DNA from 4 places in the Streptomyces sp. NPDC050548 genome. Region 3 is predicted to be linked to each of the others. Evidence: riboswitches for the same ligand, from Rfam matches in the RefSeq annotation. Region 3 holds a riboswitch; each other region holds the start of a gene.
What was found. A riboswitch is a leader RNA that binds a small molecule or an ion and turns the genes downstream of it on or off. The one in region 3 is predicted to bind cyclic di-AMP.
Positions count from the first base shown of each region.

Region 1: linked by a shared signal. The riboswitch ahead of ACIBJH_RS31385 (peptidoglycan DD-metalloendopeptidase family protein) and the one ahead of ACIBJH_RS23445 (transglycosylase SLT domain-containing protein) in region 3 are both predicted to bind cyclic di-AMP.
Region 2: linked by a shared signal. The riboswitch ahead of ACIBJH_RS44185 (M23 family metallopeptidase) and the one ahead of ACIBJH_RS23445 (transglycosylase SLT domain-containing protein) in region 3 are both predicted to bind cyclic di-AMP.
Region 4: linked by a shared signal. The riboswitch ahead of ACIBJH_RS27510 (NlpC/P60 family protein) and the one ahead of ACIBJH_RS23445 (transglycosylase SLT domain-containing protein) in region 3 are both predicted to bind cyclic di-AMP.

Region 1 covers NZ_JBITGV010000013.1:66,932-74,075, reverse strand. The annotation lists gene ACIBJH_RS31395 (AfsR/SARP family transcriptional regulator) at 1-926, shown strand, start outside; gene ACIBJH_RS31390 (alpha-galactosidase) at 1,048-3,120, shown strand; cyclic di-AMP (ydaO/yuaA leader) riboswitch at 3,422-3,584, shown strand; gene ACIBJH_RS31385 (peptidoglycan DD-metalloendopeptidase family protein) at 3,589-4,500, shown strand; gene ACIBJH_RS31380 (SGNH/GDSL hydrolase family protein) at 4,690-5,475, shown strand; gene ACIBJH_RS31375 (TetR/AcrR family transcriptional regulator) at 5,733-6,347, opposite strand; gene ACIBJH_RS31370 (Glu/Leu/Phe/Val dehydrogenase dimerization domain-containing protein) at 6,392-7,144, opposite strand, start outside.
Region 2 covers NZ_JBITGV010000027.1:24,521-31,664, reverse strand. The annotation lists gene ACIBJH_RS44215 (SRPBCC domain-containing protein) at 1-60, opposite strand, end outside; gene ACIBJH_RS44210 (NADP-dependent oxidoreductase) at 57-980, opposite strand; gene ACIBJH_RS44205 (helix-turn-helix domain-containing protein) at 1,067-1,438, opposite strand; gene ACIBJH_RS44200 (alginate lyase family protein) at 1,665-2,870, shown strand; tRNA gene ACIBJH_RS44195 (tRNA-Met) at 2,923-2,996, shown strand; gene ACIBJH_RS44190 (PP2C family protein-serine/threonine phosphatase) at 3,123-4,271, shown strand; cyclic di-AMP (ydaO/yuaA leader) riboswitch at 4,435-4,591, shown strand; gene ACIBJH_RS44185 (M23 family metallopeptidase) at 4,603-5,610, shown strand; gene ACIBJH_RS44180 (aldo/keto reductase) at 5,676-6,620, shown strand; gene ACIBJH_RS44175 (PrsW family glutamic-type intramembrane protease) at 6,627-7,144, opposite strand, start outside.
Region 3 covers NZ_JBITGV010000008.1:219,160-226,303, reverse strand. The annotation lists gene ACIBJH_RS23455 (peptide MFS transporter) at 1-1,114, shown strand, start outside; gene ACIBJH_RS23450 (CocE/NonD family hydrolase) at 1,129-3,123, shown strand; cyclic di-AMP (ydaO/yuaA leader) riboswitch at 3,355-3,556, shown strand; gene ACIBJH_RS23445 (transglycosylase SLT domain-containing protein) at 3,562-4,029, shown strand; gene ACIBJH_RS23440 (HAD family hydrolase) at 4,144-4,950, opposite strand; gene ACIBJH_RS23435 (LacI family DNA-binding transcriptional regulator) at 5,057-6,085, opposite strand; gene ACIBJH_RS23430 (carbohydrate ABC transporter permease) at 6,290-7,144, opposite strand, start outside.
Region 4 covers NZ_JBITGV010000010.1:255,232-262,375, reverse strand. The annotation lists gene ACIBJH_RS27520 (glyceraldehyde-3-phosphate dehydrogenase) at 1-1,275, shown strand, start outside; gene ACIBJH_RS27515 (DUF1996 domain-containing protein) at 1,360-3,447, opposite strand; cyclic di-AMP (ydaO/yuaA leader) riboswitch at 3,781-3,954, shown strand; gene ACIBJH_RS27510 (NlpC/P60 family protein) at 3,963-5,804, shown strand; gene ACIBJH_RS27505 (hypothetical protein) at 5,989-6,453, shown strand; gene ACIBJH_RS27500 (endonuclease/exonuclease/phosphatase family protein) at 6,455-7,144, opposite strand, start outside.

The sequences.
Region 1 (7,144 bases), on a different contig from region 3:
ACCAGGTGACGTGCCGGCGGGCGAAGAACCCCGATGTCGGCGTCCTGGGAGCCTGCCACGAACCGTTCCACGCCATGCTGAGCGGACGCCACGACGACGTGGAGGAACTCTTCGTACGGGCCGAGAACGGCATCGCGGGCACCGCCTTCCACTGGGACCGGGCGGTCCTGCAGACCAACTGGACGACGTACTGCCTCCAGCGCGGCGACATCGACGGCGCCCGCGCGCACGGCCGGACCGCCGTCGCGGCGGCGCGCGCCGCGGGCGACGACTACGCACGGGCGTTCTCCCTCGTGCTCTGCGGCGACGCGGACGAGAGCGGCGGCTTCCGCGACCGGGCCCGCGAGCACTGGACCGAGGCGGTCCTCGTCCTGCGCTCCATCGGCGCGCGCGCCCTCTACGCCTACACCGCGCTGCGGATCGTGTGCCTGGACATCGGGGAGGGCGCGATCGCGACGGCCGAACACCGGCTCGCGGAGGTGGCGCGGCTCGCCGACGAACTGGGCGCGGACGACGTCCGCGCCGCCGCGGCCATCCTGCGCGGAGCGCTCGCCTTCCACGGGGACCGCTTCCCGGAGGCCCGGACGATCTTCGCCGGAGTGTGGGACAGCTCCACGGCACCGCTCGATCGCAGGGCGATGTCCGCCCTCGGTCTGACGGTCGTCGCGGCGTTCGGCCCGCCGACCCCCTCGGCGGCCGACGAGACCCGGATGTGGAGGGACCGCGCCGCCAAGGCCCACGACCGGGTGCGCGAACCACTGGCCCGCCGCGCGGTCGGCGCCCTCCTCGACACCCTGGACACCTGTTTCCGGTCCGGTCCGGCCGACGGGCACGGGGCGGACCGGGTACGGGCCTGGCTCGTCGACAACCCCTCCGTGCTGGCCGGCTTCAGCGGAGTGCTGACCGGACCGGGCCGGCATCGCTGACCCGGACGCGTGACACGGGTTTCCACAGGTTATGAGTTCTCCACAGGCGTTGCCTCGCAGGTCCCGCACCATTGATGATGTTGGCGCTTGAGTGGACTTGTTCGAATCTGTGAGGGACTTGATGCTGGAGACCGCCGAGAACGGCCGTACGTGGGTGCTGTCCGGACCCACGAGCAGTTACGCCGTCCATCTCACCGAGCGCGACGAACTGCTCCATCTCCACTGGGGTCCCCGTATCGCGCTCGCCGACGCCGAGGAACTCGCCGCCCGCCCGCTCCCCGGCGGCTCCTCCTTCGAGTCCCCGCTCGACGGACACGAGGAGTACCCGGTCGAGGGCGGCCCCCGCTTCGTCCGCCCCGCCCTGTCGGTGCGCACGGCCGAGCGGCGCGGCACCGAGTGGACCTTCGACCGCTACGACACCGACGGCGACGAGTTGCGGCTCCGCTTCCGCGACGCCGGACTGACGATCACCCTGCACTACCGCACGCGCGGCGACGTCGTGGAACGCTGGACCGTCCTCGACAACGAGGGGACCGAGCCGCTGGAGCTGCTGCGCGCCGACTCCGCGACCTGGACCCTGCCCGACCGCGAGGAGTGGCAGCTGTCGCACGTGCACGGACGCTGGGCCGCCGAGTCACGGCTGGTGCGCTCCCCCCTCACCTACGGTGAGAAGGTCATCGGCAGCCGCCGCGGCCACACCGGACACCAGTACCTCCCCTGGGTCGCGCTCGACACCGACGCGACCGAGGAACGCGGCGAGGTCTACGGCTGCGCCCTCGGCTGGTCGGGGTCCTGGCGGATCGCCGTGGCCCAACTCCCGGACGCGCGCGTGCAGATCACCGGCGGCGCCGGGTACGACGAGTCGGGGCTGCTGAGCCTCGCGCCCGGGGAGTCCTTCACGACACCCCTCTTCGCGGCCCTGTGGAGCGACGCCGGCTTCGGCGGCGCCAGCCGCACCTGGCACGCCTACCAGCGGACGTACGTCGTCCCGGACGCGGACAAGGACCGCCCGGTGCTCTACAACTCCTGGGAGGCCACGCAGTTCGACATCTCCGAGGAGCAGCAGGAGGTGCTCGCGCAGCGCGCCGCGGCGGCCGGCGTCGAGCTGTTCGTGGTCGACGACGGCTGGTTCGGCGCCCGCACCAGCGACCGCGCCGGACTCGGCGACTGGACCCCCAACCCGGACCGCTTCCCCGCCGGCCTCAAGCCTCTTGCGGACCGCGTCCACTCCCTGGGCATGCAGTTCGGCATCTGGGTCGAGCCCGAGATGATCAACCCGGACAGCGACCTGTACCGCGCCCACCCGGACTGGGTGCAGTACCAAGAGGGACGAAAGCGGACGGAGTTCCGCAATCAGCTCGTCCTCAACCTCGCCCGCGAGGACGTCCAGGAGTATCTCTGGGAGCAGCTCGACGGGCTCCTCTCCAGCGCCCCCATCGACTATGTGAAGTGGGACTTCAACCGCTGCTTCACCGACGCGGGCTGGCCCGGCGACGCCTATCCGCAGCGCCTCTGGGTCGACCATGTGCGCGCCCTGTACGCCCTGTTGGACCGGCTGCGGGAGGCCCACCCCGGTGTGGCCTTCGAGTCCTGCTCGGGCGGCGGCGGCCGGATCGACCTCGGCATCCTCAGCCGTACCGACCAGGTGTGGACCTCGGACAACACCGACCCGCTCGACCGGCTCGCCATCCAGCATGGCTTCAGCCAGATCCACCCCGCGCGCGTGATGGCCGCCTGGGTCACCGACAGCCCCAACACCCAGCTCAACGACCGGGTGAGCAGCCTGCGCTTCCGGTTCGTGAGCGCCATGGCCGGGGTGCTCGGCGTGGGCGGCGACCTCTCCGAGTGGACCGAGGAGGAACTCGCCGAGGCCCGCGAGTGGATCGCCCTCTACAAGGAGATTCGGCCGCTCGTGCAGCGCGGCGACCTCCACCGGCTGCGCCCGCCGACCGGCGGACTGAGCGCCGTGCAGTACACGCGCGGCGACGAGAGCGTCGTCCTCGCCCTGCTCCAGGCGCAGCACTACGGCGAGCCGGTACCGGCGCTCCGGCTGCGCGGGCTCGACCCGACGGCGTCGTACGAATGCCTCGAAACGGGTGAAGTCCACCGGGGTGCCGTCCTGTTGCACCACGGGCTGCGGACAGGGTTGCGCGGTGACCTCGATGCGACGGTTCTCCGGCTGCGTCGCATCTGAGCCTTCTGCCCGAATTGCAGCCTTCGTTACAACTCGCTCTGGAATAAGGGAACCTGAGAGTTTGTACGTGAGCAGCGTCATACCCGTGACCGTACGTCGCTGGTCATGTTCACGTAATTGACGTGCTTTTCCAGGGTAATTGAGGGGGAAGTTCTGTGGGAATTCACGGAGGGTGACTGTGAATTCCCACAGGAAGTCACAAGAAACCCAAAACCGTGGAACCTCCTGCTTGTCCCTTTGCGTCTTCCTCGCTTACGTTCGCCACCAATCCGGACGGACGCCCAATCCTGCCGCCGACCGGACTCCGCACACACCCACCCGTATGCGGCAGGAGCGGGGGACCCACAGGTAGGACGCCTGTTCCGGTCTCCGGAACGGGCTTGGGGTAAAGCCGCGACCAGCGCGCGGCCGGGCATCTCCAGCCCGCACCCGACAGCTCACCCCGCAGGCGCCGGAGAGGAATTCGTCATGCCCGCGAAGGGTAAGCACCGCCGCCCCAAGTCCCAGCGCCTCAGCCGCTCGATAGCCGCAGCCGGAACCGGCGGCGCCGCGCTCGCCCTTCCGCTCATGGGGGCCACCGGCGCCCATGCCGCCCCTTCGACTTCCGCTCCGGAAAAGGCCGTTCAGTCGGTTCCGGTCGCCGAGAAAACGGTGACGGAGAAGGCGGCGACCGCGAAGACCGAAGGCGTGAAGACGTATTCGGTGAAGGCGGGCGACTGGCTCGCGAAGATCGCCGAGGACCAGGACGTCACCGGCGGCTGGAAGAAGATCTACCAGGACAACCGCGAGGCCATCGGCGCCGACCCGTCGCTGATCCACCCGGGCCTCAAGCTCTCCCTCGGCAAGAAGGCCACGACGAGCACGACCAAGTCGTCCGGATCGTCGGCCGGTTCGTCCTCGTCGTCGTCCTCCTCCTCGTCGTCGAAGAAGTCGACCGCCACCCAGAGCGCCGACACCACCAGCACCTCCAGCGGATACACCCTCCCCGTGACCGGCGGCACCATCGGCACCGGCTACCACGTCGCGGGCAGCATGTGGTCCAGCGGCTATCACACGGGCGTCGACTTCGTCGTCCCGACCGGCACCACCGTCAAGGCGGTCGCCGCGGGCACGGTCGTCTCGGCGGCCTACGACGGCGCCTACGGCAACGAGGTCGTCATCCGGCACGCGGACGGCGAGTACTCGCAGTACGCCCACATGTCGCAGCTGTCCGTCTCGGCCGGCCAGACCGTCACCGAGGGCCAGCAGATCGGCCTCTCCGGCGCGACCGGCAACGTCACCGGCCCGCACCTGCACTTCGAGATCCGGACCACTCCGTACTACGGCTCGGACGTGGACCCGGTCGCCTACCTCCGCTCGCACGGCGTCACCGTCGGCTGACGTCGGGGCCCGGCGCAGGGCAGTTCCCGGGGTCAACGCCCCTGGCCAGGGGCTTATTCCGACTTTGGACAACCCTTTACAAGTGGCTTATCTCACCGCTCGTCAACCCCAAAATACGATCGCGTAGGTCACAGTCCAAGGTGAATTATGGTTGCTGTGGCTAACGATTCGAAGAGTGACAACAGATCAGTGATCGGGTCGTACGTGGCGGTGGGGGACAGCTTCACCGAGGGCGTCGGCGACCCCGGGCCCGACGGGGCGATGGTCGGCTGGGCCGACCGGTTCGCGGTACTGCTCGCGGACCGGCGGCCCGAGGGCGACTTCGAGTACACCAACCTCGCCGTGCGCGGGAAACTGCTCGACCAGATCGTGGCCGACCAGCTCACCCGGGCCAAGGAGATCGGCCCGGACCTGGTCTCCTTCTGCGCGGGCGGCAACGACATCATCCGGCCCGGCACCGACCCCGACGAGGTCGCCGAGCGCTTCGAACGCGCGGTCGCCGACCTCACCTCCGCCGTCGGCACCGTCCTGGTGACGACCGGCTTCGACACCCGCGGTGTGCCGGTGCTCAAGCATCTGCGCGGCAAGATCGCCACCTACAACGGACATGTGCGGGCCATCGCCGACCGCTACGGCTGCCCGGTGCTCGACCTGTGGTCCCTCAAGACGGTCCAGGACCGGCGGGCCTGGGACGGCGACCGGCTCCACCTCTCTCCCGAGGGCCACACGCGCGTGGCGCTCCGCGCCGGTCAGGTCCTCGGTGTCGAGGTCCCGGCCGACCCCGACCAGCCCTGGCCGCCGCTTCCGCCGCGCGGCACGCTCGACATTCGCCGCGACGACGTGCACTGGGCGCGCGAGTACCTGGTGCCGTGGATCGGCCGCCGACTGCGCGGCGAGTCCTCCGGCGACCATGTGGAGGCCAAGGGCGCGCTGTCGCCCGACGACATCAAGATGCGGATCGACTGGGTGGCTTGACGGGGCGTAGGGCTCGCGGGGCGCCGGCGCGTTCGAGCGCGTGTGGCCGCACGTGTCGTGAGACCGAGCGCGGCGACGACGACCGCGGTGCGTCCGCACGCGTGTGGCCGCACGTGACGGCGCGCGTTCCTTCGGCCGGGGTGGTGCGTCCGCGCGTGGCCGCGGCCGACACGCAGGGCGCCCAGGTGCCGTGGATCGGTGCGTCCGCGCGCGCGTGGCCGCACCGATCCACGGGCCGCCGTCCACGGAGGGGCGGGTCAGGGCGTCGTCAACGCCGCCCGTTCCAGGCCGAGTTCCTGCGCGAGTGCCTCGTCGACCCACTCCAGGGCCCGCGTCCGCGACACCGCGCCCCCGTAAGCCGTCATCTGTACGGCCAGGCCGTCCAGGAGGGCCGTCAGGCGCAGGGCCGCCGCGTTCGGGTCCGCGCAGTGGAACTCGCCCGCGATCACTCCCTCGGCGACGACCTCCGCGAGCGCCCGCTTCCACTGCCGGTCGAGATCGCGCGTCACCTCCAGCAGCGCGGGTTCGCGCAGCGCCGCCGCCCAGCCCTCGATCCACAGCCGCCAGCCCTTGGCCTGCCCGGTCGGCGCGTACCAGCGCACCGCCGCCCGCAGCCGGCGCAGCGCGGTCGTACGGCGGCCGAGAAGCTTGCGCAGATGTGCGAGATCGTCCTCGGCGGCGAACGTGAACGCGGCGGCGACCAGCTTCTCCTTGGTCGAGAAGTGATAGAGCACCAGCGCGTTGCTCACCCCGAGCGCCGAGGCCACGTCGGCGATCCTGACCGCCGCCACACCCCGCGCCTCGATCTGCTCCACGGCGGCCCGCAGCAACTCCGCACGCCGCTCCGCCACACTCAACCGCACTCTCGCCACGCGGCCACCCTATTCCGTGGCCCGCGAACGCGTTGCCCCGTGCCTCACCGGTACCAGCCGAACCGCTCGGCGATGACCGGCAGCCGGTCGGCGACGATGGCGTGCGCGGCGGCGCGCGGTGTCGTCCCGTCGGCCTCCGCGCGGGCCAGCATCAGCTCGATCAGGGCGCGCATCGAACGCCGGGTGTGCGCGAACGCCTCGTCCGCGTCCGCGCCGATGTCGCCGAACAGGGTCCACCACCACCAGGCGTTCGTCCCCGAGTTCACGACCACGTCCGGCAGTACGACGACCCCGCGCGCGGAGAGCAGCTCCTCCGCCTCCGGCAGCACCGGCATGTTGGCCGCCTCGACGATCCAGCGCGCGGTGACAGCTGCTTGGTTCGTGGTGTCGACGGCGTACGACACCGCCGCCGGAACCAGCACCTCCGCCTCGACGGACAGCCAGTCCCCGTCCGGGAGTTCGCGGTCGCCGGGGCGCAGCACGGACCGGTCCACGGTGCCGTACGCGTCCCGCGCCGCGAGCAGCGCGTCCACGTCGAGCCCGGCCGGGTTCACGATCGTCCCCTTGACGTCGGCGACGGCCACCACAGTCAGCCCCGCGCGCGTGAGGAACCGTGCCGTGGCCCCACCCATGGTCCCCAGACCCTGCACGGCGACCCGCGTCCCCGCGTACGGCACGCCCGCCCGGTCCAGCGCCGCGAGCACCGACTCGGCGACCCCGCAGCCGCCGACCAGCTCGTCGAGACCGATCCCGTCCACCTCGACCGCGAACGCGTCCGCGAGCCGCCGCCGCGCCGC
Region 2 (7,144 bases), on a different contig from region 3:
GGTCACCGCGGTGACCACGATCGGCTCCTTGCGGGGCCCCGTGCCGGTCGCGGTGTTCACGGGACCAGTACGATCCGGCCGCGCAGGCCGCCCCGGGCCAGGCGGGCGTGGGCCTCGGCGGCCTGCGCCAGCGGATACACCTGGGCGACGCGCGGTGTCAGCACGCCGACCTCGGCGAGTGCGGAGAGATGTGCGAGCCGGGACGCGTCGGGACCGGCGGTGGTGTGGCGCACCACCACGCCCCGCTCCGGCGCCGGCAGCACGTCCAGCCGCACGCTCACGTAGACCCCGCCGTCCCGGACGGCCGCCATCGCGGGTGCGCCCAGCGCCGCCGCGTCGAGCACGCCGTCCACACCCTCCGGCACCAACCGCCGTACCGCCGGGCCCGGTTCCTCGTTGCGGGACACGAACCAGGTGGCGCCCCGAGCGCGCAGATACTCCTCGTCCTCGGGCCGCCCCTGCGCGACGATCCGCACGCCCCGGGTCCGGGCCAGCTCCACGGCGTAGCCGCCGACGGCCCCGCCGGCGCCGGTGATCAGCAAGGTGTCGCGGGGGCGCAGCGGGAGGTGGTCCAGGGCCAGCGAGGCCGTCGTCGCGTTGAGCGGGATCGTCGCCGCGAGCGTCGGGTCCATGCCCTCCGGGGCGGGGGCGAGGGAGTTGAGGTCGGTCACGAGGTACTCGGCCTGGGCCTTCGTGGGACGCAGCACGGGGGCGTCGAACACGATCACCGGAGTGCCGACCGCAAGGAGCACACCCGGGCCGACGGCGTCGATGGTCCCGGCGGCGTCCAGCCCGAGACCGGTGTGGTCGACCTCCGGCATCGGCCCGAAGTACCCGGCCCACACCGCGGAGTCGGCGGGATTGAGCGCGGCGGCGGCGACCTTGACGCGGACCTCCAGGGGACCCGGTTCCGGCAGCGGGACCTCCAGGACCTCGACGGCCTCGGGTCCCCCGGTCTTCCTGACGACTGCTGCGCGCATGATATTCGCTCTTCCGTTTGCGAAATAGAATCACTCAAACGGTAGGTGCGTTGCGATCGATTCGTAAGGAGGCACTTTTAAGTGCGTTACACCCCCGCGTCGTAGCGGGCCCGCGCCTCGTCGACCTCGCCGGTCTTCTCGGCGGCCCAGTCGCGCACCTGGGACAGCAGGCCGTACAGACCCTGCCCGAGCGGGGTCAGTTCGTAGTCGACGCGCACCGGCACGGACGGTGTGACCGTCCGCCGCACCATGCCGTCGCGCTCCAGCATCCGCAGGGTCTGGGTCAGCATCTTCTGGCTGACGCCCGGGATTTCGCGGCTGATGTGGTTGTATCGCATCGCGTCACCGTGGGACCCGAGGGTGCACACCGCCAGGCTGACCCACCGGTTGCTGATCGTCGAGAGCAGGGCCACCGCGGGGCAGTCGCGCAGGTACTCCTCGTACGCCTTCGTGGTCATCGTCGCTCCAGTCCCTCCCGCCAGGGAGTAACGCACTCAAAAGTGCCTACTTACCAGTCGATCGTAACTCACCTAGTATGCATTGAGTTGCCATTCGCAAATCCACGGGTACCTATCAGACATCCGTCCAGGGCGGGTGACCGATCGGCCCATCAGATCCTGCGCCCCACCGCCCACCGGGTCACGCTCACAGGGAACCGGTGCGGACAAGGCGGAGGTAGGACACATGAGGGCAGTGGCGGTGCTGGGCGCGTCCGTGGCCGTAGGGCTTCTCGCCTCGTGCGGGGCGGCGGACACCGGTACGCGGACCATGGCACGGGCGCTGCCCGCCGGCGCGGCGTTCACGCATCCCGGAGTGCTGGTCAGCAAGGCGCAGCTGGACGCCGTACGGAAGAACGTGGCGGCCGGGAAGCAGCCCTGGCTCAAGGCGTACTTCGGGATGCGGGACAGCAAGTACGGGTCGTACAAGTACACGGCGAAGCCCTACGCCGACGTCGACTGCCCCTGGAACGGCAAGGCCGCGCACGGGTGTGTCGAGGAGCGCGAGGACGCGATCGCGGCGTACACGCAGGCGCTGCTGTTCAGCATCACGGGCAAGGAGCACCACGCGCTCAAGGCGCGGGAGATCATGGACGACTGGTCGGCCAGGATGAAGGAGCACACCTCCGAGGACGCCGGGCTGCAGACGGCGTGGGCCGGGTCGACGTGGGCGCGGGCGGCGGAGATCGTGCGGTACGCGCCGGGGGCCGGGTGGCCGGAGGACCGGGTGCAGCGGTTCGCGACCATGCTGCGCACCGCGTACCAGCCCGAGGTGACGAAGGACCTGCCGGACTACAACGGCAACTGGGACCTCGCGATGACGGACGCGGCGATCGGTATCGCCGTCTTCCTCGACGACCACAGGGCCTTCGACGCGGCCGTCGCCCGCTTCCGCGACCGCGTGCCCGCCTACTTCTACCTGGAGAAGGACGGCAAGGTGCCGCTCACCCCGGCCCGCTCCACCGTCACCACTCCGCAGAAGCTCACGACGTACTGGTTCAAGCAGACCACCTTCAAGGACGGCATCGCCCAGGAGACCTGCCGCAACTTCAAGCACGTCGGGTACTCGCTCGCCGCCACCGGGCACATCGCCGAGACCGCCTGGCACCAGGGCGTCGACCTCTACGACGGCGTCAAGGACCGGCTCCGGGCGGCCCTCGAATTCCACTCCCGCTACCAGCTCGGCGAGGCCGCGCCCGCCTGGCTGTGCGGCGGCAAGGTCGACCGGAACATGGGGCCCGACCTGGAGGTTCCGCTCAACCACCTGGAGGACCGGCTCGGCATGAAGGTGCCCGCCGCGCACAAGCTCGCCGAGACGACCCGGCCGGCCGGCAGCGACGACCTCTTCGTCTCCTGGGAGACCCTCACGCACGCCGGTAACCCCGCCGACTGAAACGTGTGTGACATCGGACCCCGCGGATGGCGTATAGTTGCAATCACAACGGCGCGGGGTGGAGCAGCTCGGTAGCTCGCTGGGCTCATAACCCAGAGGTCGCAGGTTCAAATCCTGTCCCCGCTACTCAAGACTGAGGGCCGGAATCCGGAAACGGATTCCGGCCCTCAGTGTTTTCCCCCCGGTCGGCCCACCCCGCTCGCAGCCCTCCCCCCACCGGGAAAAACTGGAGGCGTGGAGGAGGGTCCGTATGTGCGAGCCGGCGGGCGCCTGCCCGGCGATCCCGTGCCCGACCCCGGTCTCGGTCCCGGTCTCGGCCCCGACGAGGAACGGCGGACCGCCCGCGTCCTCGCCCTCGTCCGCCGGCTGCCCGCCCTGCTGCTGATCGTCGGGGCCTGCTACGACTACCTCACCCCGCAGGACTTCACGGCGGCCCCCTTCTTCACCGCCGCCCCGCTCGTCGCCGCCCCCCTCTACTCCCGACGCGGCACCGTCCTCACCGGCCTCGCCGCGCTCGTCGTCGTCCTCGCCGTCCACATCAGGCTCGGCATCGTCCTGCGCATCGACGCGGTCACCGAGGTGGCCACCGTGGCGACGGTCGCCGGTCTCGCCGTCCTCATCAACGCCCTCGTCCGCCGCAGCAGCGAACAGCTCGCCTCCGTACGCGAGATCGCCGAGGCCGCCCAGCGCGCCGTACTGCCCGAACCGGCCGAGCGCATCGGCGGGTTCGAGATCGCCGCGCGCTACGAGGCCGCGCAGGAGGGCGCGTTCATCGGCGGCGACCTGTACGCGGTGCAGGACACCCCGCACGGCGTACGGCTGGTCGTGGGCGACGTACGCGGGAAGGGCATGGGCGCGGTCGCCGCCGTCGCGGTGGTCATCGGGGCGTTCCGGGAGGCCGCCGAGCAGGAGAGCACCCTGGAGGCGGTCGCGCAGCGGCTGGAGCGGGCGCTCGCGCGCGAGGGCACCCGGCGCGACGGGCTCGACGCGTTCGAGGGGTTCACCACGGCCGTCCTCGCCGAACTCCCGCACGGCGACGGCGTCTTGCGGATCGTCGACCGGGGCCACCCGCCGCCGTTGCTCCTGCACGCGGACGGCACCGTGGACACCCTGCTCGTCAAGGAGCCCGCACTGCCGCTGGGGATGGGGGAGTTGGGGTTCTGGCCCGACCGGGCCGAGGAGTTCGCGTTCCCCGGCGGCGCCACCCTGCTCCTGTACACCGACGGTCTGTCCGAGGCCCGGGACTGCCACGGCGTGTTCTACGACCCGGGGGAGCGGCTGGCCGGGCGGACCTTCCGCAGCCCCGAGGCGCTGCTCGGCCTCCTCGCCAAGGAGGTGCGCCGCTACTCCGGGGGCGGGATGACGGACGACATGGCGATGATCGCCGTACGCCGTCCATGACCGGTCGACGACCGGTCAACTCACCCGTTTTTCGCCGTTCGTGGGCTCTTCGTCCTGCAAGGAAAGGTTAATGATCAAGCGAACGGGCTTGGAAACGGGCGCCCGTGTCTATTAACGTTCGATAACGCAGCACGGTCGTCCCAGCCGTCACAAGAGACAGCTCCGTGCGCACGCGCCGAATCCCGCGAGGGAACCGGGGAACCACCACTTGGGGTGAATCGCACGTCGACAGTCGTGGGAACACGACCGGTTTACGCGCGTAGGAGACCTTCCTGCTCCGAACCCGTCAGCTAACCCGGTAGGCGAGAAGGAAGGAAAGGAGCACGCCCACGTGGCGTCCAACCAGGCTGCCCCAGAAGCCCCGTTCGTCTACGGCGGTTTCCGCCCCGACGAGGGCCCCTGGGAGGAGTGGAACCCCAGCGCGGAGTCCGTTCTTCCCAACCGCGGCAAGCACCGTGTCGCCAAGCAGCGTGGTGGCGGGGGATTCGCCCGCAGCTCCACCGTCCTGGGCGTCGGTGTCATAGCCGCCGTCAGCGCCGGCGGGATGGCCAGCGCGAACACCGGCAAGCCGCCGGTCTCGATCTCCATGCCGGACCTGCCCAACGTGGGCCACCTGCTGGACGACTCCTCCAGTACGCCGAAGGGTTCCGCGACCGCGCTCAGCAGCGTCGGCGTGACCACCACCGAGACCGCCAAGGGCACCTCGGACGCGGGCGAACTGCTGCGCAACCGGATCATGGAACAGGCCGAGCTGCAGCAGCTCCAGGTCGACGGCAAGTCCCAGGCCGCCGCCGAGGCCGCCGTCGCCAAGCAGGTCGACGCCGCCGCCGCGAAGGCCGAGCAGGACGCCGCGCAGAAGGCCGCCGACGCCAAGAAGGCCGCGGAGGCCGCCGCCAAGAAGAAGGCCGAGGCCGCGAAGCTCGCCGCCCTCGCCAAGCAGTACACGCTGCCGGTCGCCTCGTACACGATCACCGGCACCTTCGGCCAGGCCGGCTCCATGTGGTCCTCCGGCTACCACACCGGACTCGACTTCGCCGCCCCCACCGGCACGCTGATCAAGGCCATCCACAGCGGCACGGTCACCGAGGCGGGCTGGGCGGGGTCCTACGGCTACCGCACGATCCTCACCCTCGACGACGGCACCGAGCTGTGGTTCTGCCACCAGTCCTCGATCAACGTCAGCGTCGGCCAGAAGGTCGCCACCGGTGACGTCATCGGCCGCGTGGGCGCCACCGGCAACGTGACCGGGCCGCACCTCCACCTTGAGGTCCACATCAACGGCGCCGCCACCGCCAGCGACCCGGCGCCCTGGCTGCGCAGCAAGGGCCTCAACCCCTGAGGTCCCCGAGATCTCTGGATCACCCGTTGGAATATCCGGTTCCGGTCCGGCAGTTGAGGTAGAGCATGACTTCTCTTCGCAAGCTGGGCCGGTCCGACCTGGAGATCTTTCCGCTGAACCTCGGCGGCAACGTGTTCGGCTGGACCGCCGACGAGGCGACCTCCTTCGCCGTGCTCGACGCCTACGCCGCCGCGGGCGGCAACTTCGTCGACACCGCCGACTCCTACTCGGCGTTCGCCCCGGGCAACCAGGGCGGCGAGTCCGAGACCGTCATCGGCAAGTGGGTCAAGGCCCGCGGCAACCGCTCCGACGTCGTCATCGCCACCAAGGTCAGCCAGCACCCCGACTTCCCGGGCCTGTCCGCCGCCAACATCAAGGCCGCCGCCGAGGCCTCCCTGCGCCGCCTGGACACCGACCACATCGACCTCTACTACACCCACTTCGACCAGGTCGAGGTGCCGGTCGAGGAGATCGTCGGCGCGCTCGACGAGCTGGTCAAGGCGGGCAAGGTGCGGCACATCGCCGCCTCCAACATCTCGCCCGAGCGCCTTCAGGCCTCCCTCGACTTCTCCGACCGCGAGGGCCTGGCCCGCTACGTCGCGATCCAGCCCCACTACAACCTCGTCTCCCGCGACACCTACGAGGGCGAACTCCGGGACGTCGCCGAGCGCAACGGCCTCGCGGCGCTCCCCTACTTCGCCCTCGCGGCCGGCTTCCTCACCGGCAAGTACCGGCCCGGTACGACCGTGGACAGCCCGCGCGCCGGACGGGCCGCCGGCTACCTCGCATCCGAGCGCGGCCAGAAGGTCCTGACCGCCCTGGACGAGGTCGCCCGGGCCCACGACGCCTCCGTCGCGACGGTCGCCCTCGCCTGGCTCGCCGCCCAGCCCACGGTCGCCGCCCCCATCGCCTCCGCCAGGAGCCTGGAGCAGCTGCCCGACCTGCTCGCCGTGGCCGAACTGGCCCTCACGGACGCCGAGATCGAGCAGCTGACACAGGCGTCGGCCTAACGGGCGTCAGGACCGGTACGGGTTGTACACGGGAGTCCCGTACGACCCGTACACCGGCCACGGCGGCACCACCACCGGCACCGGCGGCGCGATCCGCCGCGCCGCGTACTCCAGCGCGGGCCGCGCCACCTCCCGCAGTTGCCACAGCTCGTGCAGCAACTCCCTTTCCCGTACGGCGAAGTCGGCACCGGCGCGGCCCCGTGCGGCCCGGTACCGCAGGAACGCCAGGGAGGTCGCGCAGGCCTCGTAGCGGGCCACCGAGCGGGCCGCCGGGCGGCCGAGGCAGTGGCCGGCGTACTCGCGGGCCAGCCGGCGGGCCCGCATCGAGCCGAGCACGAACGGTTCGCTCGGGGTCAGCCAGCCCGCGAGCACATACACCGGCAACTCCTCGCGCACCGCGCGCAGTTCACGCTGCCGAGTCCAGACCGCGAGCCAGGTCAGCAGGCCGAACGCGGGCACCATGAAGAGGCCGTAGACCTCGAAGAAGCCGTACTGGCCGAAGGTCGAGGAGCCGTTCCAGACCG
Region 3 (7,144 bases):
CATCAGCGCCGGCACCGGCCTCCTCAAGCCCAACGTGGCCACCATGGTCGGCAAGCTCTACCGCACCGACGACGACCGCCGGGACGCCGGTTTCGCGCTCTATTACATGGCGATCAACATCGGCGCCTTCGCGGGCCCGCTGATCACCGGCTGGCTCGGCGACCACGAGGGCTGGCACTGGGGCTTCTCGGCCGCCGCGATCGGCATGACCTTCGGACTGATCCAGTACGTCGCCGGACGCCGTCACCTCGCAGGCCGCAAGAACACCGCCGAGTTCGCACTCGCACCGGACGCGCTGCGCCGCGCGGTGCGGCTGATCGTCGTAGGCATCCTGGTGGCCGCCGTGCTCGCGACCGGCCTGGCCCTCGCCGGATGGCTCACCATGGGCCGTTTCGTCGACCTGCTGACAGTCATCTCGGTGATCGCGCCCGTCGTGTACTTCGCGGTGATGTTCGCGAGCCCGCGCGTGACCCCCGAGGAACGCGGCCGACTGCGCCCGTACATCGTGCTGTTCCTGGCCTCCACGGTCTTCAACTTCATTCTCTTCCAGGCCTATTCGACGATGATGCTGCTGGCCGCGTCGAACGCCGAGACGACCATCCTGGGCTTCGACTTCCCCGCGAGCTGGTACGCGAGCGCGCTCGGCGCCTTCGAGGTCGGGCTCGCGCCCGTGGTCGCCGCGGTCTGGGTCCGCATGGGCCGCAACCAGCCGCATGCCTCCAACAAGATCGCGATCGGGGTCGTCCTCGGGGGCCTCTCCTTCCTGCTGATGGTGCTGCCGACCAGCGGGCACAGCGGCGACGCCTACCGCATGTCGGCCTGGTGGATCGTCGGCTCGTACTTCCTGCTCGGCCTCGGCGACATCCTCCTGGAGACCTCGGGCATGTCGGCCACCACCAAGCTCGCCCCGGCCGCGTTCTCCAGCCAGACCATGTCCCTCTGGTTCCTGTCCCTCGCCCTCGCGAACGGCATCCAGGCCCAGACGGTGAAGCTCTACGACGACGTCTCCAAACCGGCCTACTTCGGCGTCAACGGCGCGCTCGCGGTGGCCGCGGGCCTCGCGGTGATGGCCGCCGCGCCCTGGCTGCGCCGCACCATGCACCCGGTCCACTGAACCCAGGGGTCCCCATGCGCATCCGTACGTCCTTCCCCCACGAGACGGCCCACGAGGACATCCGCATCCCTCTCGCGGACGGAACACGCCTCTACGCGCGCGTGTGGCGCCCGCTGACGGACGAACCCGTACCGGCGCTCCTCGAATACCTCCCGTACCGCCTGACCGACTGGACCGCGCCACGGGACGCCCAACGCCACCCCTGGTACGCGGGCCACGGCTACGCCTCCGTCCGCGTGGACGTCCGGGGCCACGGCAACAGCGAGGGCGCGCCCGGCGACGAGTACGACGCCCAGGAGCTGGCCGACGGCGTCGAGGTCGTCAACTGGCTTGCCGCGCAGCCCTGGTGCACGGGCAAGGTCGGCATGTTCGGGATCTCCTGGGGCGGCTTCAACTCCCTCCAGATCGCCGCCCTCGCCCCCGAACCCCTGAAGGCGATCGTCACCGTCTGCTCGACCGACGACCGCTACGACAACGACGTGCACTACATGGGCGGTTCGGCCCTCGCCGTCGACCTGCACGCCTGGGCGGCCACCATGCTCGCCTTCGTCGCGCGCCCGCCGGACCCCGAGTACGCGGGCCTGGTCTGGCGCGACATGTGGCTCAAGCGCCTCGAACAGATCGACCCGTTCATCCACACCTGGCTCGCCCACCAGCTCCGTGACGACTACTGGAAGCACGGCAGCGTCTGCGAGGACTACGGCGCGATCAACGCCGCCGTCCTCGCGGTGGGCGGCTGGCACGACCCGTACCGCGACACGGTCCTACGGCTCGTCCAGCACCTCCCGCCGGAGCGGGTGCGCGGATTGATCGGCCCGTGGTCCCACCAGTACCCGGACCGGGGGCTGCCGCCAGGACCCGCGATCGGCTTCCTCCAGGAGACGCTGCGCTGGTGGGACCACTGGCTGAAGGGCGAGGACACGGGGGTGGCCACCGATCCGCTCCTGCGCGCCTACGTCAGCGAATCGCATCCTCCGGCCACGGTCTACGACACCCTGCCGGGCCGTTGGGTCGGCGAGCCCGCGTGGCCCTCGCCGCACGTGAAGACGACGACGTACGGCCTCCGGGGCGCGCCCGTCCTTGTCCGTTCCCCCATGCACACCGGTGTGGACGCGGGCCGTTTCTTCCCGTTCGGGAACGACGCCGATCTGCCGCCGGACCAGCGGGACGAGGACGCGCGGTCGGCGTGCTTCGAGTTCGAGGTGCCGGCCGACACATGGGTGCTGGGGCGGCCGAGGGTGCGGCTGCGGCTGACCTGCGGTGTGCCGCGCGGGCAGGTGATCGCGCGGCTGTGCGATGTCGCTCCGGACGGTTCCTCGACGCTGGTCACCCGGGGTGTGCTGAACCTGTCGGCCCGGTACGGGCGGGACTTGGCGGTGCCGTGGACGCCGGGTGCCACGGAGGACGTGACCTTCGAGCTGAACGCCATCGGGCACGCCTTTCCGCCGGGGCATCGCATCCGGCTCGCCGTGTCGTCGGCGTACTGGCCGTGGATCTGGCCGCAGCCGGAGTCGGGGGCGGGGTTCACGCTGGATCCGGAGGGGAGTGCGATGGAACTCCCCGTTCGGGAGCAGGAGTTGGGGCCTGCCATTAGGTTCGACGAGCCCGAGGAGGCCGCGCCCATCGGGGTCAACTACCCGGCCACGCTGGACGAGCCGCGGCCCGAGCGGCTGGTCGTGCGGGATGTGGCGAAGGGCGAGTGGCGGCTGGAGGTGGATCCCCGGTACGGGGGCACGCGTGTGTATCCGGACGGGCTTGAGTTCACCGAGGACGCGCTGGAGACGTACACGATCGACGAGTCGGATCCGTTGTCCGCCCGTACGCGGTCCGACTGGACGATCCGGCTGCATCGGCCGGAGCTCGGATGGGACACGACCGTGCAGACGCGGTCGGAGATTACTTGCGACGAAACGGACTTTATTACCTCGAACGAGGTGATCTGCACCGAGGGCGACGAGGTGATCTTCCACCGCACTTGGGAGAAAAAGGTTCCGAGAACTGCCAGTTGAGGCTGAATGCCCGATTTGCCGCTCTTCATCCTGCCGTGAGTTGGGTCACGTATTTCTGTGCGTGACCTGTGGTCCTGTGTTTTTACGTTTCCCCTTGCGGTTATTGACAGTTGAACCTTGGCTTACGCAAAGGATCAAGTGCCCCATACGCCTCAGACCAAGGTCAATAGGGGTTAGGTGTGATTCCGCCACTTGTTCCGGACATGTGCTCTCGCATAGTTTCCGGGCCTGTCGAGCGGAACGCCGAATCCTGCCGCCGCCCGGCATCCCAGTCACGAACTTCTCGCACGGCAGGAGCGGGGGACCCAGGTAAGTCGCCGGACCGGTCACCACGACCGGGACGGCTCGGGGTTAAGTCACGTCCGTGAGGGCGTGGCCGGGCACCTCCCAGCCCGAACCCGACAGCTCACCTCGCAGGCGACGGAGAGGAACCTCGTCATGCCTGCATCCGCTCAGTCCCGCCGCGCCCGCCTTGTCCGCCGTGTCGTTGTCGCCGGTACCGGTGTCGCGATCCTCGCCCTGCCCGTCGTGGGGGCGACCACCGCGTCGGCCGCGACGACCTCGTCGACCACGGTCGCCGGGTACCCCAACACCCTTGACGGGTGGATCCGTGAGTCGCTCGCGATCATGGCGCAGAAGGGGATTCCGGGGACGTACAACGGGATCTACCGCAACGTGATCCGTGAGTCGTCCGGGAACCCGTACGCGATCAACAACTGGGACTCCAACGCGGCGGCGGGTACGCCGTCCAAGGGGCTGCTCCAGGTGATCGACCCGACGTTCAACGCGTATCACGTTGCCGGGACTTCGTTCGATCCGTATGACCCGGTTGCGAACATCACGGCTGCTTGCAATTACGCTGCGGCGGTTTATGGGTCGATCGACAACGTGTACGGGGCTTACTAGAAACGTGGGACCAGCCATGACGGGTTGTGTTTTGAGTGGCACCGCCGTCGTGGCTGGTCGCGCCCGCGCGGCGGAGCCGCAAATTGACACAGCCCCGCGCCCCTAAAAGACTCTTCAGCTGAGGAGTCTTTCCAGGACCAGCGCGATTCCGTCGTCCTCGTTCGAGGACGTCACCTCGTCGGCCACCGCCTTGAGTTCGGGGTGGGCGTTGGCCATCGCCACTCCGTGGGCCGCCCAGTCGAACATCGGGATGTCGTTCGGCATGTCGCCGAAGGCGATGGTGTCGGACGGGGTCAGGCCCAAGTGGCGGGCCGCCAGGGCGAGGCCCGTCGCCTTGGTGATGCCGAGTGGCTGGAGTTCGACGGTGCCGGGGCCCGACATGGTGACCGAGGCCAGGGAACCGACCACCGAACGCGCCGTGGACGCCAACTCGTCGTCCTCCAGGGCCGGGTGACGGAGCAACACCTTGCTGATCGGTTCGGACCACAAGTCGTCGCGTCTGCCGACCCGCACCGCGGGAAGCGTGGGGTGTGGCATCAGGTAGCCGGGCTCGATGAGGGTGAGGCCGTCCACCCCGTCCTGGTCGACCGCCGCGTACACCTGGCCCACTTCCGCCTCGATCTTGCCGAGCGCGGTCTCCGCCAACTCCCTGTCCAGGGTGACCGACCAGAGCAGCCGGTCCGCGCCGGCGTCGTACAACTGCGCGCCCTGTCCGCACACCGCGAGCCCCCTGCTGCCGAGGTCTTCGAGGAGCGGGCGCACTCTCGGGGCGGGCCTGCCGGTGACGACCAGGTGCCGGGCGCCGGCCGCCGCCGCCCTCGCGAGTGCGATGCGGGACCGGTCGGAAAGCGTGTCGTCGCCGCGCAGCAGCGTCCCGTCCAGGTCGGTGGCGATCAGTGCATATGCGAGGGGTGCGGCCATGATCAGAGAATACGGATGGAACGCCCCACCGACTCGACACGAACCGGACGGCCGCTGCCTTCACATCCGTTGACCCGAGTTCCGGTTGGTTTGACAGTTACGGCGGTTATGCCGACTCCCGGATCACCAGTTCGGTGGGCAGGATCACGCCCGCCGTGTCCTCGCCGGCGATCTGCGCGAGCAGCATGCGGACCATCTCGGCGCTGATGCGGTCGTAGGGCTGGCGCATGGTCGTGAGGGCCGGGGTGATCGCCGTGGCCGCCGCCGAGTCGTCGAAGCCTCCGACAGCGATGTCATCCGGGACCGAACGGCCGGATTGTTGAAGGGTGTTGACGACTCCGAGGGCCATCAGGTCCGACGCCACGAACACCGCGTCTATGTCGGGGGCTTGAGCCAGGAGTCTGCGGGCCGCTTCCTCGCCTCCCGCGCGGCGGTAGTCGCCCTCGACCACGAGGGTCGGGTCGTGCGGGAGGCCTGCCTCGGTGAGGACGTCCCGGTAGCCGGCCAGACGGTCGGGGCCGCCGGGGGCGTCCAGCGGGCCGGTGACCATGGCGATGCGGCGTCTGCCGCGGGAGATGAGGTGGCGGACCATTTCCTGGGCGCCGTCGCGGTCGGCCGCGGCCACGTAGCTGTACTTGGAGGCGGGGCCGAGCGGTTTGCCGCAGGCCACCAACGGGATGCCGGCGTCGCGGAGTTCGGCCGCGACCGGGTCGCCGCTGTGGTTGGAGACGAGGAGTACGCCGTCCACGTGGCCCGAGGTGATGTACCTCGTGAGGCGGCGGCGGTCGTCCCTGGACGAGGCCAGCATCAGGAGCAGGGGGATGTCGTGGCGGGCCAGGTGTTCGGTGCAACCCCGCAGCAGGACATTGAAGTTGGGGTCCTCGAAGAACTTCTCCTGCGGCTCGGTGAGGAGGAACGCCACCGAGTCCGACCGTCCGGTGCTCAGGGAGCGGGCGTGCCGGTTGACGACGTAGCCCGTCTTCCTGATCGCCGTCTCCACGGCGGTGCGCGCGGCCGGTGAGACGTAGTGGCCGCCGTTCAGGAAGCGGGAGACGGTCCCCCGGGAGACGCCTGCCTCCCGGGCCACGTCGTGGATGGTGGGCGGTTTGCGGCGTCCGTTCGAGCTGGTGGTCATGGTCCTCGTTCGTGATGGGGCGGCCGGCTGTGGGGGGAGGCTGCGCGGTTCCTGGGCATGCCGTGCGAAGTCGGCAGCGGTTCGGCAACGCCCTATGGGGGCGCGGGGCTGCGTTTGATTTGCCGCTACCGCCGCGTGGGCGCGACCAGCCACGACGGCGCGGCAGCCGAGCTACGGCCCATCACCGCGCCCCCAGCGGAGCGCTCACGCCTTGACCGAGCCGCTCAGCAGGTCCAGGGACCAGAAGCGCTGGATCACCAGGAAGAGCGCGATCAGCGGCAGGATCGCGAGGAAGCAGCCCATGATGACCAGGGTGTAGAGGGCGGGTTGGGAGGCGCCCTGGTTGAGCAGGGTGTAAAGGCCCAGGGTGAGCGGGAACTTGTTGTCGTCCGCGAGCATCACGTACGGCAGCAGGAAGTTGTTCCAGATGCCGACGAACTGGAACAGGAACACCGTGATGAGGCCCGGCATCATCATCGGCACCGCGATCCGCGAGAAGATCCGCCACTCGCTCGCGCCGTCCATGCGGGCCGCTTCGAGGAGTTCGTTCGGCACCGAGGCCGCCGCGTAGATACGGACGAGGTAGACGCCGTACGGGGAGAGGATCGACGGGAGGAGCATCGACCAGTACGAGTCGGCCAGGCCCAGCTTCGAGAGGAGCAGGTACTGCGGGACCGTGAGGACGATGCTCGGGACGAGGACGCCGGCCAGCATCAGCTTGAAGACGAACTCCCGTCCCCTGAAGGCGAATCGGCCGAGCGCGTAGCCGCCGGCGGCCGAGACCGCGGCGGAGAGCAGGGCGCCGCCGCCCGCGTAGAACAGGGAGTTGACCATCCACTCCCAGTAGATGCCGTCCCGGTAGGAGCTCAGCTCCTTGAGGTTGTCGAGGAATCCGGTGCCGGGGGCGAAGGTGAACGTGGAGAAGAGTTCGCCGTGGCCCTTGCTGGCCGCGATGACCACCCAGGCCACGGGGATCAGGCAGTACAGCGAGCCGAGGATCAGCACCAGGGTGGGCACCCAGGCGGTGCGCTTGGGCTTGGTGTCGACGGCGGTGAGGGT
Region 4 (7,144 bases), on a different contig from region 3:
GCCCGCCAGATCGACGGCGAGGAACTCTCCGTCACCGAGACCCTGCCGTACCTGCGCGCGCTCACCACGCTCGACCTGGGCCCCTCCCAGATCGACATCGGCATGCTCGCCGCGACCCACCGCACCGACGAACGCGGCCTGACCGCCGAGGAGTTCACCGCCGAAGCCGTCGCCGGTGCCACCGGCGGCAACAAGATCGCGTTCCGCGAGGGCCGCGACGTCGTCCTCTACGGTTTCGGCCGCATCGGCCGGCTGGTCGCCCGCCTGCTCATCGAGAAGGCCGGCTCGGGCAACGGACTGCGGCTGCGCGCCATCGTCGTACGCCAGGGCGGCGACCAGGACATCGTGAAGCGCGCCTCGCTGCTGCGCCGCGACTCGATCCACGGCCAGTTCCAGGGCACGATCACCGTCGACGAGGCGACCAGCACGATCATCGCCAACGGCAACGAGATCAAGGTGATCTACGCGGGCGACCCCTCCGAGGTCGACTACACGGCGTACGGCATCAAGGACGCCATCCTCATCGACAACACGGGCAAGTGGCGTGACCGGGAAGGACTTTCGCAGCATCTGCGACCCGGGATCGACAAGGTCGTACTGACCGCGCCCGGCAAGGGCGACGTCCCCAACATCGTGCACGGCGTCAACCACGACACCATCAAGCCGGACGAGCAGATCCTGTCCTGCGCGTCCTGCACCACCAACGCGATCGTGCCGCCGCTGAAGGCGATGGCCGACGAGTACGGTGTGCTGCGCGGCCATGTGGAGACGGTCCACTCGTTCACCAACGACCAGAACCTGCTGGACAATTACCACAAGGCCGACCGGCGCGGCCGTTCGGCGCCGCTCAACATGGTGATCACCGAGACCGGTGCCGCGTCCGCGGTCGCCAAGGCGCTGCCGGACCTCAAGGCGCCCATCACCGGCAGCTCGATCCGGGTCCCGGTGCCGGACGTCTCGATCGCGATCCTCAGCCTGCGGCTCGGCCGCGAGACCACCCGCGCCGAGGTCCTCGACCACCTCCGCGACGTCTCGCTGACGTCCCCGCTGAAACGGCAGATCGACTTCACCACCGCCCCCGACGCGGTGTCGAGCGACTTCATGGGCTCCCGGCATGCATCGATCATCGACGCGGGCGCCACCAAGGTCGACGGCGACAACGCGATCCTCTACCTCTGGTACGACAACGAGTTCGGCTACTCCTGTCAGGTCGTCCGGGTCGTCCAGCACGTCTCCGGGGTCGAGTACCCGACGTACCCGGCACCCGCCGTCTGACCGCCGGAACACGCTGAACGTACGACGGCCCGGCCGCCCAGGTGAGGGCGGCCGGGCCGTTGTCGGTCACAGCCGAGCGGGGTGTCAGCGAGTGCTGCGCTTGCCCCGGTACAGCACGACGAATCCGGCGACGAGCAGCAGCGCTCCGGCTGCCGCCGGCCACAGGTTCGCGCCGGTCTCCGCCAGGCCGCCCTGAGCCTGCGGCTGGTTCGGGCCTACGGCGGCGTAGCTCTCCCCGCCCGAGGACGAGGCGGGCGGTGTCGCCACGGGGCTGCCGACCTGACCGCCGGTCTGGTCGTCCGAACTCCCCTGCGTCTCCGTCGACTTGGACCCTTCGGTCTTCGTGTCGGCCTTGGGGACGGACACGGCGGTCGTCAGATCTCCGGGGTCGGTGGTCTGGGTGTCCGGCGCGCTGGTCTCGGGCTCGGCGGTGGGCTGGTCGTCGCTTCCGCCGGTCCCTCCGTTGTCGCCGTTGTTTCCGCCGTTCCCGTCGTTGCCACCGTTTCCGGCGGGCTCGTCGGACGCGGTCTCGGTGGGCGTCGCCGTAGCGGATTCAGTGGCCGTGGGAGACTCTTGCGGCTCACCCGAACCGCCGCCCGTACCGGATCCGTCACCCGAACCCGAGCCACCGGCCGTACCCGAGCCGTCGCCCCCGCCGGAGCCCGAACCGCCGCCCGTTCCGGGGTCGTTGTCCGTGCCGGCGCCGCACTTCTCGCCGCTGTTGATGCAGGTGACCATGTCGTTCATCAGGCTCTCGGAGAAGACGTTGATGAAGTCGCCGTGGTCGGTGACGGGCTTGTGCTGCTGCTCCGGGAAGGAGTCCACCGCGAACAGCGGGCTCGTCTTGCCGCCGTCCTGGAGGCTCGGCGCGTCGACGGCGTAGACGATCCGCTGCACCAGCTGCGGGATGGCCTTGAAGCCGGCCGGGCAGGCGCCGTCGGCGGCCTCGAAGGCCACATGGGTGCGGTGGTTGGCGCTGTCGATGTTGCGGCCGTCCCAGCAGCTCTGGAACTTGAAGGTGCGCACGACGTCACTTCCGGACGGGCACAGCGGGTACTTGTCCTTGAGCTGCCGGTCCTCGAACCCGGTACAGCTCCAGGAGGCGTTGGCGTTGGCCGGGCCGTTGACGAAGGCCTTCGCGTCGCCGGTGATGATGCGCAGGAGGCGCGGCATCGCGACGACCTTGCTCTGCGGGTTGCCCTCGAAGGTCAGGGTGACCTGCTTGGCCGTGACGATCTCACCGGTATTGCCCTCGGTGCCGCCGCCGGGCTTGTCGGCGTCCCGCTCCTGCTTGCCGTTCTGCAGGCGCAGCACGGGCCAGTAGTAGGTGGACTTGTCGCCCGGGTTCTCGCAGCTGGTGTCGGCGTTCGCGAGGTCCTGGTCGCTGGCGAAGGCGTTGTTGGACTGGTTGCCGATGTAGTCGTGGAAGTGGTGGGCGCCGTTGGTGACACCGGGCGCGACGATCACGTTGTCGGAGTTGAACAGGCCGTTCTCGTTCACCCCGCAGGCGGTGACGAACGTGCCCCGGGAGGCATCGGCCTGCTCCTGCGGAGCGTTCACATTCGGCTGTACGGAGGTGATGTCCGCGTAGTCCGAGGCGACGGGCCCGTTGGTGGACTGCTGCTGGCCCTGCTGACCCTGCTGTCCCTGGCCGCCCTGGTCTCCGGTGCTGGCACTGGCACTGGCACTGGCGCTCTGGTCGTCGCCGTTGCCGTCCTGGTCGCCCTGGTCGCCGTTCTCGTTCGTGGGCGCGATCAGGGTGCAGGCGGCGAGCGCGTCGAGTCCTTCCGGTCGGTCCCCGACGCGTGCGATCGCGTCGTCGATCCGCCCGATGGTCGCGGCCCGCTTCTCCTTCAACGGATTCATGATCGCGTTGTCGGCGAAGGAGGCGTCCTGGCGGATGGACTCCCTGGAGTCCTGAAGTTTCTGGTAGGCCTCGGTTATCTGCTGGTCCAGATTCGCGAGTTCCTTGTCGACGTCGGTCTTCGCCTCGTCGGGCACCGTCGTCAACTGGGTACCGATGTCCGGGCAGTCGATCGTCGCGCCTCGCGATGCCGCGTCCGGAGACCCTTGTTGGGCGGAGTCACCGCCCCAACCACCTTCGGACGCCGACGCGTAGACGTTCGCCGCCATCAGTCCTCCGCCGCCCAGCATCAGGGCGACTGCTGCCATCGTCGCGCGTCGTGCGCCTGTGGGGCGTCTGCGCGTGTTGCGTGCCAAGGAAGTTGCTCCTACACGTATCGGTCGGCCCGGCTCGTCCCGGCATGGAAATCCCCCGACCCAATACGGAGCCCGGTCCCGGTGTGTTCAACCGTCCCAGAAATTCATAGCGACCTCTTATGGATCACCCGCCCCGACGGGCCCCTGACCCCTCGACACACCAGGGCGAGGTAAAGGTCACAAATACGTATCGGACATATCGCGCTTCAACCTTCACACGAGGCACACACGTTGGCTAAGTTGGCGTCAGGCCGTACGACCTACTCCGGCGATCGGCGCCGGGCCGCACGGCTTGCGCCGAGTCCGGCGTGTCGCTCGCGACAGCCGGAGCCGGGGACCCAACCGAACTTGGGGTGAATCGGTCCAACTGCCCTTCAGGGCAAGGACCGTAGGGCAAACCTTCCGTGATCGACGCCCGAACCCGACAGCTAACCCGGTAGGCGCGAAGCGGAAGGAGCACGTCTGCCATGCCGGCAGAACGACGCACGCGCACCGGAGGCAGTGGCCCCACCGTGGACGACCGACCCACCCGCGACGAAGTCCAGCGGCGGATCAACTCTCTTTACGACCGGGCCGAGACGGACTCCGGAACCTACAACGCCACACGTGCGATGTCCGGGAAACCGCGCAAGCGTGTCGAGTCCCGCTCCAGCGCGTCACGTCCTTCCGACCCCGCCGTCGAAGCCGTCACCCGGCAGCTGTTCGACCGCGCCCGCACCCAACTGGGCCCGACCGTACCGGCGATGCTGCCGCCCGGCAGGACCCCGGCCCGCCCGGCCGAATCCCGCCCCGAGCGGTCCGAGCGACGTCCCGAGCCCCAGAGCACCGGCCGCGAACTCGAAGCGCAGCCCGGCCGCGCCGTGGCCGAACTGACCATGGGGACCACCGCCGCACCGGAGTCCACCGCCCCGCAACTCATGGGCCCCGCAGCGGAGTTGACCGCAGCACCCATCGCCGCGCTGCCTCCCGCCGCACAGGAGACACAGCAGACACAGCAGACACAGCAGTCTCCTGTGATGGCACAGATGCCGCAGATGTCACAGACGCAGGCACCTCAGGCGCAGATGTCTCAGGTGCCGCAGATATCTCAGGTGCCGCAGATATCTCAGGTGCCGCAGATGTCTCAGGTGCCGCAGATGTCTCAGATCGCGCAGATCGCACAGATGGCACAGGCCCAGATGTCGCAGATGCCTCCGGCGACCATTCTCGACCTGCCGCCGGTACCGCCCGCCCCCGCTGTCGACGTGCCGCCCGCGCGCGTCATGGCACCGCAGCAGTTCGCGACCGCCCCGGCACCGGCCTTCGACCCGCTCACCGCGAGCCTGGACCTGCTCCCGTCCATCGGCGCACCGCGCACCGAGACCGCGCCGACGGGCGCCACCTGGCCACCCCCGGAGACGGCCTGGTCCGCCCCGGAGACCACATGGTCCACCGGGCAGATGCCCATGGTGACCGAGCAACAGACCTGGGCGACAGGGCAGATGCCCGCGGTGACCCAACAACAGCCGTGGTCCACCGGCCAGTTCCCGGCAGTGACCGAGCAACAGACGTGGTCCACGGGCCAGATGCCCGCGGTGACCGAGCAACCGGCTTGGTCCACCGGACAGATGCCCGCAGTAGCCGAGCAACCAGCTTGGTCCACCGGACAGATGCCCGCAGTAGCCGAGCAACCAGCTTGGTCCACCGGGCAAATACCTCTCATCCCCCAGCAGCCCGCGGCCCGGCCCGACTGGCAGCCCGCACCGGAACCGTCCTGGCGCCCGCCGCAGCAGGAGTGGCAGCCGGCCGCCCCCGCCCCCGAGGTCTCCTTCGCCGCGGCCCCGTCCGTCGCGCCCGCGCCCCCCGCCCCTCCGGCCATGGCCCCCGAAGTCCCGCTCCCTCCGGCCCCGGCCATGAGCCCCGCGCCCACCGCAGTCGTGCCCACCGCGACCACACCGGACGCCGGCGCCCAGAGCAAGACCGCCACCGCGCTCGCCTTCGCCCGCGCACAGATCGGCAGGCCCTGCCTGTGGGGCGCTGCGGGACCGGACGCGTACGACTGCTCCAGCCTCACCCAGGCCGCCTGGAAGGCGGCGGGAGTCCTGCTCCCCCGCACCGCCCAGGAACAGTCCGGCGCGGGCGCCCTCGTCCCGCTCACGGACATCCGCGCCGGCGACCTGATCTTCTTCTACGACAGCATCGACCACGTCGGCCTCTACACCGGCAACGGCCTGATGATCCACGCGCCGAGCCCCGGCACGCCGATACGCGAGGAGTCGATCTTCTACGCCGGTTCCGCCGCCATCCGGGGCGCCGTACGACCCGCCTGAGCCAATGGGTCACATGCGTCCCGCTACTCCCGGCGGGCCGCGTCGTTGCTCTGTACGAGTGGTGGAACCCAGGACACGGTCGTAGCGTCGAACGAGAGACGGACGACGACCGTGTCCCTGCAGGCGGGTCCACCGCCGGTGCGGGTGCGGAGTGACGGGTACGAACGGGCGGCCGGGAGCGGACATGTACAAACACACCATGGTCGGAGTCGTCACGGTCTGTGCGGCCGCTCTGCTGGCGCCGGCCGTGGGCACCTCGTCCGCGGCCCCGGCGACGGTGCACGCGCAACCGGTCGCCCAGCGGCAGCCCGCGGTCCCCGTGCTGGTCGACTGCCTCTGGCATCCCGAGGTGCGTCCCGCCGACTTCATGCTCGCCTGCGGCGACGGCAACAGCCGCCTGGCGTCGCTGCGTTGGACCGCCTGGAACGCCAACTCCGCGACGGCCACGGGCGTCAACTGGGTGAACGACTGCAAACCCTATTGCGCGGCGGGCAAGTTCCACTCCTTCCCGGTGACCGTGCGGCTCGACTCCGCACAGACCTGGAAGCGGCATCCGCAGCTGCGGCAGTACGGCGAGATCACCCTGACGTACCCCGGAGCGCGGCCGGACAAGTTCCAGCACACCGTGACCTACCCCCTGTGGAACTGACTCACAGCGAGAGCTCCACCACCAGCGGCCGGTGATCGGAGATCTCCACCCTCGGCGCGCCCACCGCCCCCACGGCGTCCGCGGCGAGCCCCGTCGTCATGATGTGGTCGAGCTGGACGAGCGGCCGGTGCGAGGGGAAGGTCGCCCGCCGGGCCGCACTCCGCCAGCCACGCGGCGCGGTCGCGTTCAGAGTGATCCGGGGAAGAGCGCCGAAGAGGTTGAAGTCGCCCATCAGCACCCGGGGTTGGGGCAGCTCCGCGATCCAGCGGCGCACGGTGCGGAGTTGGCCGATGTTCCAGCCCGGCACGAACGAGAGATGCACGGCCACGGCGGTGAACGGCCCCTGCGGGCCTTCCAGTACGGCGGCCAGCGCGGCCCGTGGCTGATCCCGGGCCAGTACCGGAGCGGCCCGCCCGGCGACGCGCAACGGCACGGCCAGCGGGCCCGGGGACAGCCGTAGGGACCGCCATTCGCGGACCGGCAGCCGGGACAGCAACGCGACGCCCTGGGAAGGGAGTTCGGGCTCAAGGGCTGCGGGGCCGTGGACGCGCAGCGCGGGTTGGGACGGGTCGGTGACCCAGCCACGGTCCGGTACGAAACGGCTGTGCAGGGCCGTCGCGTAGCGCCAGTCGCGGGCGCCCAGCGCCGCGGCGGCGACCGCCGCCTGGTCGAGGCGGCCGGAGCGTTCCTG